DNA from 2 places in the Lysinibacillus sp. 10T31 genome. Region 1 is predicted to be linked to the other one. Evidence: a T-box and tRNA genes for the amino acid it is inferred to sense, from the RefSeq annotation. Region 1 holds a T-box; the other holds one or more tRNA genes.

The links. A T-box is a leader RNA that pairs with one kind of tRNA and senses whether it is charged. The one in region 1 lies ahead of argS (arginine--tRNA ligase), so its partner is inferred to be a tRNA-Arg.
Region 2: it has a tRNA-Arg gene. The T-box ahead of argS (arginine--tRNA ligase) is inferred to sense a tRNA for this amino acid. The anticodon was not compared.

Annotation. Positions count from the first base shown of each region.
Region 1 is NZ_JBFTHS010000034.1:1,834-7,298, reverse strand. It holds gene AC1DCY_RS18460 (FAD-dependent oxidoreductase) at 1-1,382, shown strand, start outside; T-box leader at 1,586-1,806, shown strand; partial or broken gene argS (arginine--tRNA ligase) at 2,125-3,805, shown strand; gene AC1DCY_RS18450 (MFS transporter) at 3,978-5,150, shown strand; gene AC1DCY_RS18445 (alpha/beta fold hydrolase) at 5,263-5,465, opposite strand, start outside.
Region 2 is NZ_JBFTHS010000049.1:312-5,776, reverse strand. It holds gene AC1DCY_RS21830 (LemA family protein) at 1-351, opposite strand, end outside; gene AC1DCY_RS21825 (spore coat protein) at 546-1,160, shown strand; gene AC1DCY_RS21820 (amino acid ABC transporter ATP-binding protein) at 1,228-1,950, opposite strand; gene AC1DCY_RS21815 (amino acid ABC transporter permease) at 1,947-2,651, opposite strand; gene AC1DCY_RS21810 (basic amino acid ABC transporter substrate-binding protein) at 2,892-3,686, opposite strand; tRNA gene AC1DCY_RS21805 (tRNA-Arg) at 4,175-4,249, opposite strand; gene clpP (ATP-dependent Clp endopeptidase proteolytic subunit ClpP) at 4,912-5,465, shown strand, end outside.

The DNA.
Region 1 (5,465 bases):
TGACATTAAAAAATAACAATGGTACGTATGTTGTGAAAGGCAAGGCATTTATTGATGCTACACAGGATGCTGATTTTGCCGCAATGTCAAAAGTTCCTTTTTTCATGGGTGGAGAAGATATTGGCATCAAGGATAAAAGAATGGCTGTTACCTTGATGATTCATTTAAAAAATGTTGATTGGGATGAAGTGAAGAAAGCAGCAAACTCGAATGTTTTTGGTGGTGCTCATCTAAATGATTCAGTCATGTGGGGGTTTACAAAGCTGCATGATGACTATAAGCCAGTAGAAAAAGGTACGAGATTACGAGGCTTGAATTTAGCAAAAGTTGATGATGAATATTATATTAATGCTTTACAAATTTTCGGAATCGATGGTTTGAATGAACAATCAAAGCAAGAAGCAATCGAAAAAGGAAAGAAAGAGACAAAACATATTTTACAATATTTGCAAAAGAAGTTTCCTGGCTTTGAAAATGCAGAAATTGTGAGTTATCCGGAGGAACTATATGTCAGAGAAACAAGACATATATGGGCAGAATATCAATTACCGATGTCTGATGTTTGGAAAAATAATGATCAGTGGGATAGTATTGGCTTGGCTGCATATCCAGTTGATGTACAAGCGCAAACACCTCATGATTATGGATATGTAATTTCGGCTCCAAATCAATATGCTATTCCTTTCCGTTCTTTAGTACCTAAAGAAATCGATGGCTTGCTTGTTGTAGGTCGTTCAGCAGGTTATTCATCGCTCGCAGCGGGCAGTGCACGTATCGTTCCAACCGGTATGGTGACAGGAGAAGCAGCGGGAGCAGCGGCAGCATTAGCGATTAAACACGACGTAACTTTTAGAGCAATGAGCAAGAACAAAAAACTCATCAATACCTTAAGGGAAGATTTAAAAAAACAAGGGGCTTTAGTAGATCCATTTAATATGGATTATCCATATAAAGGTGAATGGTATGATAAATCTATTCAAACATTAATCAATTATGGACTCGTTGTTGGTGGTTATTCGAATGACTTATATGTTGAAGATTCAGCAACAAAGATTAAGTTTGCGAAAATACTAAAAGAGGGCATTCAACGTGTTAGTCCAGAGAAAATGAAAGCGCTAGGAGACAAGCTAGATATCGTTATCTATAAAGTAGCTAAAAAAGAAAATAATCCAATTACAAGAGATGAAGCTGCAGAATTCTTGACAGAAGTTTTAGTAGGCCAGTCAAGTGAAAACAACTGGGACTTATTGATTGAAAAAGGGATTATCAGTGAAAAATTAGCGAAAAGAATTTCTGAAAATAAGGAACTAAAATTAAAAGAGATGTATGCCATTATGGCTGATGTCATCCATTATGCAGAAAAGGAACATTCCCACTCATGAGGAATGTTCCTTTTCCTTATAGTTACTGGCATTAATGATGTAGGTTTGAAATTAAGTTAGAATCAAAGCATAGTGAGACCTTGTGACCCAGGTAAGGAAAGTAGTCCAATTAGCAACAGTAATCTTACTAGACTCCATTGGAATTGATTCGATAGACAGTTGACTTAAAAAAGGAAATCCTGTAGAATATTTTGAAATTATAGTTAAATTCGGTGATAAAGAGAGTAGTTTATGGAGCTACTGGAAAGCGAATTAGGGATGGTGAGAGCCTAATGCAGCAGCCATAAATGAAACGCACTTTGGAGAAGGTTCTCGAATTAGTAGTAGGGAATATCGGGGAGTCACCTCGTTAACAATGGAAAGTGGTCATATTGATGTAGCAACTAGAGTGGTACCACGGGATAACTATGCTCTCGTCTCTATTTTAGAGACGGGGGCTTTTTTTATCTTCATTTTGTAGAAATCTCTTACCTCTATTGGTAGGAGATGAAAAGGAGATGTGGTCTTTTTTCAGTGAGTGTACAAACACCTAGCGAAATAGAGGAACTCAGTCTAAGAACGCCATGTCCTGTGGCATTACCGAAATGGCCGACATCGTGTCGGCCCTCGTGCAGGTCTGAGCACAATTCAACATCCGGACGCAATGTTTATCTGTAGCGAGAGCTAGAAATGTTTTCTGCGCGAAAGCAAAGCGTCAGCGCCAATTACACTAAGGCGAAATTGATTTTAAATTGAGAGGAGAATGAACATGAATACACAAATCGTGAAAAGCATCGCAGTGGCATTAAATAATAATTTGTCTGGTAATGAAATTCAAAATTTACTAGAAAAACCGAAAAATTTAGACTTAGGGGATTTGGCATTTCCATGCTTTACTTTAGCAAAGAAATTCAGAAAATCCCCTAACAGTATCGCATCCGAAATAAAAAACAATTTAAACTGTGACTTCATTCAAGAAGTTCAAGTAGTAGGTGGGTATGTCAATATATTTTACCATCAGCCAACGATTACACATCAAGTGCTTAGCCAAATAGTAAAAGAAAAAAATTTATACGGGACTCAGGAGAAATCGAAGGGGAATATAGTGTTGGATTTTTCTTCACCTAATATAGCGAAGCCTTTTTTCCATGGGCCATCTACGTTCTACAGTGATCGGTAATGCTTTGGCCAACATTGCCGAGAAAAACGGCTATCAAGCAATTCGCATTAATCATTTAGGTGACTGGGGAACACAATTTGGTAAATTAATCGTTGCCTATCGAAAATGGGGAGATCAAAAAACAATTGAAGCTGCCCCAATAGAGGAACTGCTAAAAATTTATGTGAAGTTCCATGAGGAAGCGGAGCAGGATGATTCACTTAATGAACAGGCACGTACCGCATTTAAAGCATTAGAAGATGGGGATGAAGAAGCGTTAGCTCTTTGGCAATGGTTCAGAGATGCATCACTCGAAGAATTCAAGACTATTTATCAATTGCTTGGTATAATCTTTGATTCATTCGCAGGGGAAGCGTTTTATAACGACAAAATGGCAGCTGTTGTTAAGGAGTTGGCAGAAAAAGAGTTGCTTGTGCAATCTGATGGTGCTAATGTTGTTGAAATTGACAATATGCCTCCATGTTTAATTACTAAAACAGACGGTGCCACGCTTTATGCTACACGTGATTTAGCTGCTGCCTTTTATCGTAAACAACAATATGACCCTAAAAAAATATTTTATATTGTAGGGAATGAACAATCTCTTCATTTTAATCAACTATTTAAGGTCATTGAGAAAATGGGGTACGATTGGGCAAAAGACTTACAACATGTACCTTTTGGTATGATCCTAAAAGAGGGTAAAAAAATGTCGACGCGTAAAGGAAAGATTGTTTTATTAGCAGATGTACTAAAAGAAGCGATTGCTACGGCGAAGCGAAATATCGAAGAAAAAAATCCAAATCTAGTGGATAAAGAGAATGTAGCATATCAGGTTGGTGTAGGAGCGGTTATTTTTAATGATTTAAAAAATGATCGTCTTCATGATATTGAGTTTTCCATTGAGCACATGATGAATTTCGAAGGTGAAACAGGACCATATATTCAATATACGTATGCACGTATCTCATCTCTTTTGGAGAAAGCAAATGAACATAGTTATGAAGTATCAATTGAAGCATTAGGGGAGCGAGCTTGGCCTGTCATTTTATTACTGGAACAGTTCCCGAAAGTAATTGCCAACGCTTTTGAGCAAGCAGATCCGTCGCAAATTGCTAAATATGCCTTACAAGTAGCGCGTCAATTTAATAAATATTATGCGCAAAATAAAGTATTGGTTGATGACAGTCAAAGAAAATCAAGATTAGCATTTTGTCATTGTGTAGCCATTGTTTTAAAAGAATCGTTAGCATTATTGGGCATTGCAGCGCCAAAAAAAATGTAAGTACCGTAAGCTGTATCTATGTCTTGTTATTAGCTACATCTTTTCATCATTAATTGCCATTAAATTGACCGATACTAGAAAAAATGGTAAAAGGAAATAGTGAGAATTCAAAGGTCTAACAAAATTAGTTGAATTTTTAACTGTATCAATAGAGAGAAGGTTTTTAGAAAGTATGGAGAAAAAGCAATGGCGTGTTTCCATGGTACTTGTGGTTGTTTGTATTTTCTTCGTTGCGCTCAATATGCGCCCAGCAGTCACAGGAATAGGACCACTATTTAATGTACTTTTAGAATCACTCCATATATCAAATACAAAAATGAGCTTTTTAACATCAATTCCGGTGTTTTGTATGGGACTCTTTGCACCATCCGCAGTACCATTACAAAGAAAACTCGGAACAAAAACAGCTATTACGCTCTTAATAATCATTCTGGCATTAGCAAATGGGCTACGCTTTTTAAAAGAAAGTTATGTACTACTTGTAGTCACAAGCTTTGCTGCAGGATTTGCCATTGCACTTATTGGACCAATATTAAATGCCTATATCAAGAAAAAATTCCCGAACCGTTTTACTACGGTTGTAGGTATTTATTCATTTGGAATAGGAACAGGAGCAACATTGAGTGCGGCATTAACAATACCTTTTTATAATCATTTTCATGAGAGCTGGACGATAGCACTTGGCTGTTGGGCAATACTTGCTATCATTGCTCTTTGCATATGGGTCCTGGCCATACAAAATCAAGAGTTACCAGAAACAGATATATGTACGGAAAAAGAAGCGCGAAATCCGTGGAAAAATGTCCGTGCTTGGACAATTTTAATTTACTTTGGCTTACAAACATCTTTGTTCTTCTCTATGATGTCCTGGCTAGCACCGATGTTACAGGATAAGGGCTTTTCCATTGGCGCTGCAAGCTCTATGCTAACATTTATGTCTATTGTACAAATGATTGGGAATATTTTGGTCCCTATACTAATGGAAAAATGGTCGAGTCGATTCGGTTGGCTGTTTTCTTTAGGGATCTTAGGTGTGATTGGCTTTATGTTGCTATGGTTAGGCTCAGGGGCTTTATTATGGATTGCAGTATTCATAATAGGTATCGTATTAAGCGGCTTATTTCCAATCGGCTTATTGTTACCATTGGATGAGGCAAGAAATGATGAAGAGGCAAATAGCTGGTCATCTATGGTGCTTTCAGGTGGCTTTATGATAAGCGCCATTATCCCTATACTTATCGGCTATTGCTATGATGTGACTGGGAACCATACATTTACTTATATAATTTTTTTAATTTTAATGATTGGCATTCTAGCTACTACAATTAAGCTTAAGAAAAAATAATGTTGAGACATGCGCGAATTTACGAGCATGTCTTTTTTTCAAAGCTACGACTAAAAGACACAAGAAAAGCCGATTTCACTTCGTTTATTAAAAAATCGGCTTTACTTCATTATTATGAACTTTTATAAGCTCTAGTCGTTTCCATACAATGTTCATTATTAAAGATCTGCAATAATGCATCTGAGAACAAGTTAGTTTGGTCCATCATGATTCTATGTCCGGCATTTGGAATGATAAATAATTTTTTATGGGGAGCATTAATTTTAGTAAAGTATTCTTCGGCAATAATGTAGGGAGCCTGCCAGTCATTTTCAC
Region 2 (5,465 bases), on a different contig from region 1:
TGCCTTTAAATTCGGATAATTTTCTACGACTACTAGCAACCGACTTAGTGCTCCATTCAAGGTATCATTGGCAACCGCCTGTTCCTTTGGACTATGTGCGCTGCCCATTTGTGCACGTGCCTCTGTAATGCTAGCGATCACTTCTTTCTCATGGTTGGCATATCCTTTTACAGATTCTACTAAGTTCGGAATCAAATCGTAGCGCCGTTGTAGCTGATTTTCAACCTGAGCCCATTTCGAATCCACGCTTTCCTCAGCCGTTACAAGGCTATTGTATTTTGGAATAAATAGTAAGGCCAATACAACTAAAATAATAACGATTATTCCTATAGGTCCAAATATTTTTTTCAATTCTAAAACCTCCTTCGCTTTCTTTTAGCTATCATCCATGTTTTAGCGATAACCTTTCATTTTCTTACCACTAATGTGCAGCAAAAAAACATCTCTATTCTACATATATGCAAATGCATTAATACCGTATGAAATTTATCTAACGTGCCATACTTAATACTGTAACAAACTATGATATTTAGGAGGCGCTTTTTTTGACACAATCGTTTCAAAACGAATCATCAAACCAAACTTCATTTAATCAACAACATAGCCTAAATCATGGTGGACATGAACAAATGGACTTGCATGAAACAATCGGTGCAATCATTGCTTGTATGAATCAATCCATTGTTTTACGTCCACAGGTTAAGGACACAGAGTTGCTTAGCATCTTGGATAGCCAATATAATTTCACATTAGGTATGTATAACACTATCGTGGAATCTTATAACACAGGTCATGATCCAGCTGTTCCTACAGGTCGCTATCAAATGGAGACAGGAAATAATTTCAAATACGGAATGAATCCTGGCCAACCTAAAAAGCCAATGCAAAATGCAAATGAGCTCAACGATGAATGTATTTCTGGCTTCTTACTTGGCGCTCAAAAAGGTGTGGCAAAAGGTATGACTGCAGCAGCAACAGAAACTACAAACCCTGTTGTTCGTCGTGTTATTGCAGATAGTATTCCCAACTGCATTGAAATGGCATACGAATTATCTATATACCAAAATATGCATGGCTACTATCAAGTACCTCAATTTTCTCAACAAGATATGCAAACGATGCTTAATGCATACGGCACTACAACAAATCCCCTTCATTAATAATAAAAAACAAGAGCAGTCCCATATGTGGTGCAATATCACAAGGGGACTGCTCTTGTTTAATGAACTATAAAACTTTTCCTAAAAATGCTTTCGTTCGTTCGTTTTGTGGTTTACCGAAAACCTCTTCCGGCGTTCCCTCTTCAACAATATAGCCACCATCCATAAAGACAACACGATCTCCAACTTCACGAGCAAAGCCCATTTCATGTGTTACTACTATCATGGTCATACCTTCAGCCGCTAAATTTTTCATTACATCTAATACTTCTTTTACCATTTCGGGGTCTAGGGCCGAAGTTGGCTCATCAAATAAAATAGCCTTTGGTTTCATCGCTAAGGCACGGGCAATGGCAACGCGTTGCTGCTGACCACCCGAAAGCTGTTCAGGATAGTTATAAGCCTTACTATCAAGACCGACCTTTTTCAACAGCTCATGTCCTAGTGTTTCTGCTTCTGACCTACTCATTTTACGGATTTGCATCGGAGCCATCGTTACATTATCGATGACTGTCATGTGCGGGAATAAATTAAATTGTTGAAACACCATGCCTACTTCTGCACGAATAGCATTAATATTTGTTTTTGGCTCGTTAATCTTCACATTCTCGATATAAATTGCACCATCTGTTACGTCTTCTAGCATATTGATGCAACGTAAAAATGTACTTTTACCTGAGCCTGATGGACCAATAACACAGACAACTTGCTTTTCCTGTATTTCATAATCAATGCCCTTTAACACTTCTAGTTTACCAAAATATTTGTGTAAATTTTCAATTTTAATCATCGCGCTTCCCGCCCTTCTGCCTTACGAGGGACATAGCTATTACTAAGTCGTTTTTCGATAAACGCTACAATCTTTGTTACACCATAAGTTAAAATTAAATATAGTAACGCCGCAACTATATATGGTTCCCAAAAACGGTAGCTAGCTCCGGCCACGATCTTACTTGCATATAAAATATCTGGTGCCGCAATAACGGTTACTAAAGATGAATCTTTTAATAACGCAATAAATTCATTACCTAACGGCGGAATCATACGTCTAAAAGCTTGTGGTAAAATAACTTTTCGCATCGCTTGGTTATGCGTTAAACCAAGAGAACGTGCTGCCTCCATCTGTCCTTTAGCAATACTTTGAATACCCGCGCGGAAAATTTCTGCATTGTATGCCGCACAGTTTAAGATAAGCGCCGTAATCCCTGAAACCATATAGCCTAATGAATGTCCAAAAATGGTCGGTATCAACGCTAAGTGAATTAATAATATTTGTACGAGCATCGGTGTTCCACGGAATAAATCTACATATATCTTACATGGCCAATAAATCCATTTTCTAGTCGATAATTTTCCAAGTCCTAAAAATAGTCCTAAAAGGATTCCGCCAAAATAACCACTAAGAGTTAAAACTAGCGTCACACCAATACCACGTATAAACATATCACGGTAGTTCCAGACTATGTCCCAGCGTAAGTCAAAGATGTCCATCCGAAAACCCCACTTCCCCTTTAAAAATTAAATGAGGAGTTGCCTAAAAGATCCTTCATAAGAAATTTGTAAAAAGTAAAAATCCGCATCAGTGTGCTCCTGTCGTAAAATCAGTTTTACACCCTCTCTGCTGGGTCTCGTCCTCTTTTTTCACGTAGGAGTCTACGCGGATTTTCACCCTATATCAATATATAGAATTCCTTTATTTCTTTTAGGACAGCCCCATCATGCAGTCGTTTATTACTTTAAATCTTTACCTGTAATTTCTTTATATTTACCGTTCTCTTTAATTTTTTTCAGACCTTCATTTAATTTGTTTAAAAGTTCTGTATTCCCCTTCTGAACCATAAATCCATAGTATTCTTTTTCAAATGCATCATCTTCGATTACTTTAAGCTTCTCTGTTGGATGAGCTTTGATATATTCATAAACTACCGCATTATCACCAATCGTAGCATCCACATTACCATTTAGCATTTCTTTGATAGCAACCGGCTGATTTTCAAATGCCATAATATTTGGACTTGAATCACCTTGTAGCTTTTTCGCAGCTTCATGACCTGTAGCATTAATTTGTACTGAAATCTTTTTATCCTTTAAATCAGCTAATGATTTAATCTTGGAATCTTCTTTTACAACGATTAATAATTGAGATTCATAATATGGCTCTGTAAAGTCAAACGTTTCTTTACGCTTGTCATTAATAGAGATCCCTGCTGCACCGATATCTGTTTCCCCATTTTTAACAGTTTGGAAGACAGGCTCCCAACCAATATTTTGCCACTCTACTTCAAAGCCCATTTCATCGGCAATCGCCTGCAAAATATCGAAATCTAATCCTACAATATTTCCTTTATCATCAAGCGATTCAAATGGTGCAAATGTCGCTTCTGTTCCTACCTTATAAACTTTCTTACCTTCTCCACCTTCGGATGATGCACTCCCGGATGATGTCTTTTCTTTTGCACCGCAACCCGCTAGAACTAGCACAAATGCTGCTAAGACCACAAGTAACACAGATAAACTTCTTTTCATAGCTACTCCCCCTAATTCGATATTTTCCGAAACATAATTAGTATTTTGTTAATTCGGAAATATTAGACTATTAGGTCAATTATAGTAACATTATTCTCTTTAGACAATATCATTTTGCATAAAAGCAATTATTTTTTCATAATAATTTATACCAATTTGTTTTTCGTAGCATAAAACAGCTTGAATAACCAAAAATAGCACAAGTTATGAATATTTATACATTCATAACCCATGCTAAAGTTAGATATATTTGCAAAAAAAAAGAATCCCCTCAGATAGGATTCTTTTTTTTCGACTAGTATAACTAGTCCTCACGTACAGTATGTTCACTAAAAAATAATTTGGAGTTGTTGCTTTCTTGAAGGTTTGAAAGGAACAAATACGGGAATAATGCCTACTAGGCAATATTACCATTATTCTTCCTTCTCTTTTCCCCACTAAGCAGGCTGCTAAACTACTTATTAGGAGAATTGAGTTATAAAAGTAAATGGCGCCCTCGGAGGGAATCGAACCCCCAGTGCAAGAACCGGAATCTTACGTGTTATCCATTACACCACGAGGGCAATTAAACAAAAAAAAAAGTACTCACCCTAGGCTTTACGAAAAGCATGATGTAGATAACCCTCATGTGAAGCATACCTGCAAAATAGTGAACTGTACTTTAACTTATGACCTTTTCAATTATACAAACGTATTGCTCATATTTCAACTATAGAATGCAAAACATTTTAACTTTTTTTATCTTCATTCAATAAATGTCAAAATACCTACAGCATAAAGATAATCCTCCGGCGGATGTCACGGATTTGAAATTGCGCGTACACACTGTTTATTTAAGCGAGGGCGAAGCGGCTGCGGCATTCTTTATTTGCGCGGAAGCGAGTGACAACGGTTAATGTTTTTTGTAGACAAAAGCAATGCGTCTGCCGCAAACGTTTTCTGTATGAAAGCGATGCGGCTGCTTCAATTGTTTTCTGTAGTAAATGCGATGCGGCTGCTTCAATTGTTTTCTGTGCAAAAGCGATGCGGCTGATTCAATTGTTTTCTGTGCAAAAGCGATGCGGCTGCTACAATTACACCCAGGCAAAATTGATTAAATTATTTCACTTTAACAGGGTTAATATTTGACCTTCCCTGACTATAATGTGTATGATAAGGATACAGCTGAAATAAAGGAAGTTTTCAGCAAAAGTATTCGAATTTAGTTTTTTAAGGAGGATTTAACATGAATTTAATTCCTACAGTTATCGAACAAACAAGTCGTGGTGAACGTGCATATGACATCTATTCACGACTACTAAAAGACCGTATTATCCTATTAGGAAGTGCAATTGACGACAACGTTGCTAACTCAATTGTTGCTCAACTTCTATTCCTTCAAGCAGAAGATCCAGATAAAGATATCTTTCTTTACATTAACTCACCGGGTGGATCTATAACTGCTGGTATGGCCATTTACGACACAATGCAAATTATCAAACCACAAGTACAAACAATTTGTATCGGAATGGCAGCATCTATGGGGGCTTTCCTACTTGCTGCTGGTGAACCTGGTAAACGTTTCGCATTACCAAATGCTGAAGTAATGATTCACCAACCACTTGGCGGTGCACAAGGTCAGGCAACTGAAATCGAAATCGCTGCAAAACGTATTTTATTCTTACGTGAAAAATTAAATGGAATTTTATCAGAACGTACTGGTCAACCACTAGAAGTCATTTCAAGGGATACAGACCGCGATAACTTCATGACTGCTGAGCGTGCAAAAGAATACGGCTT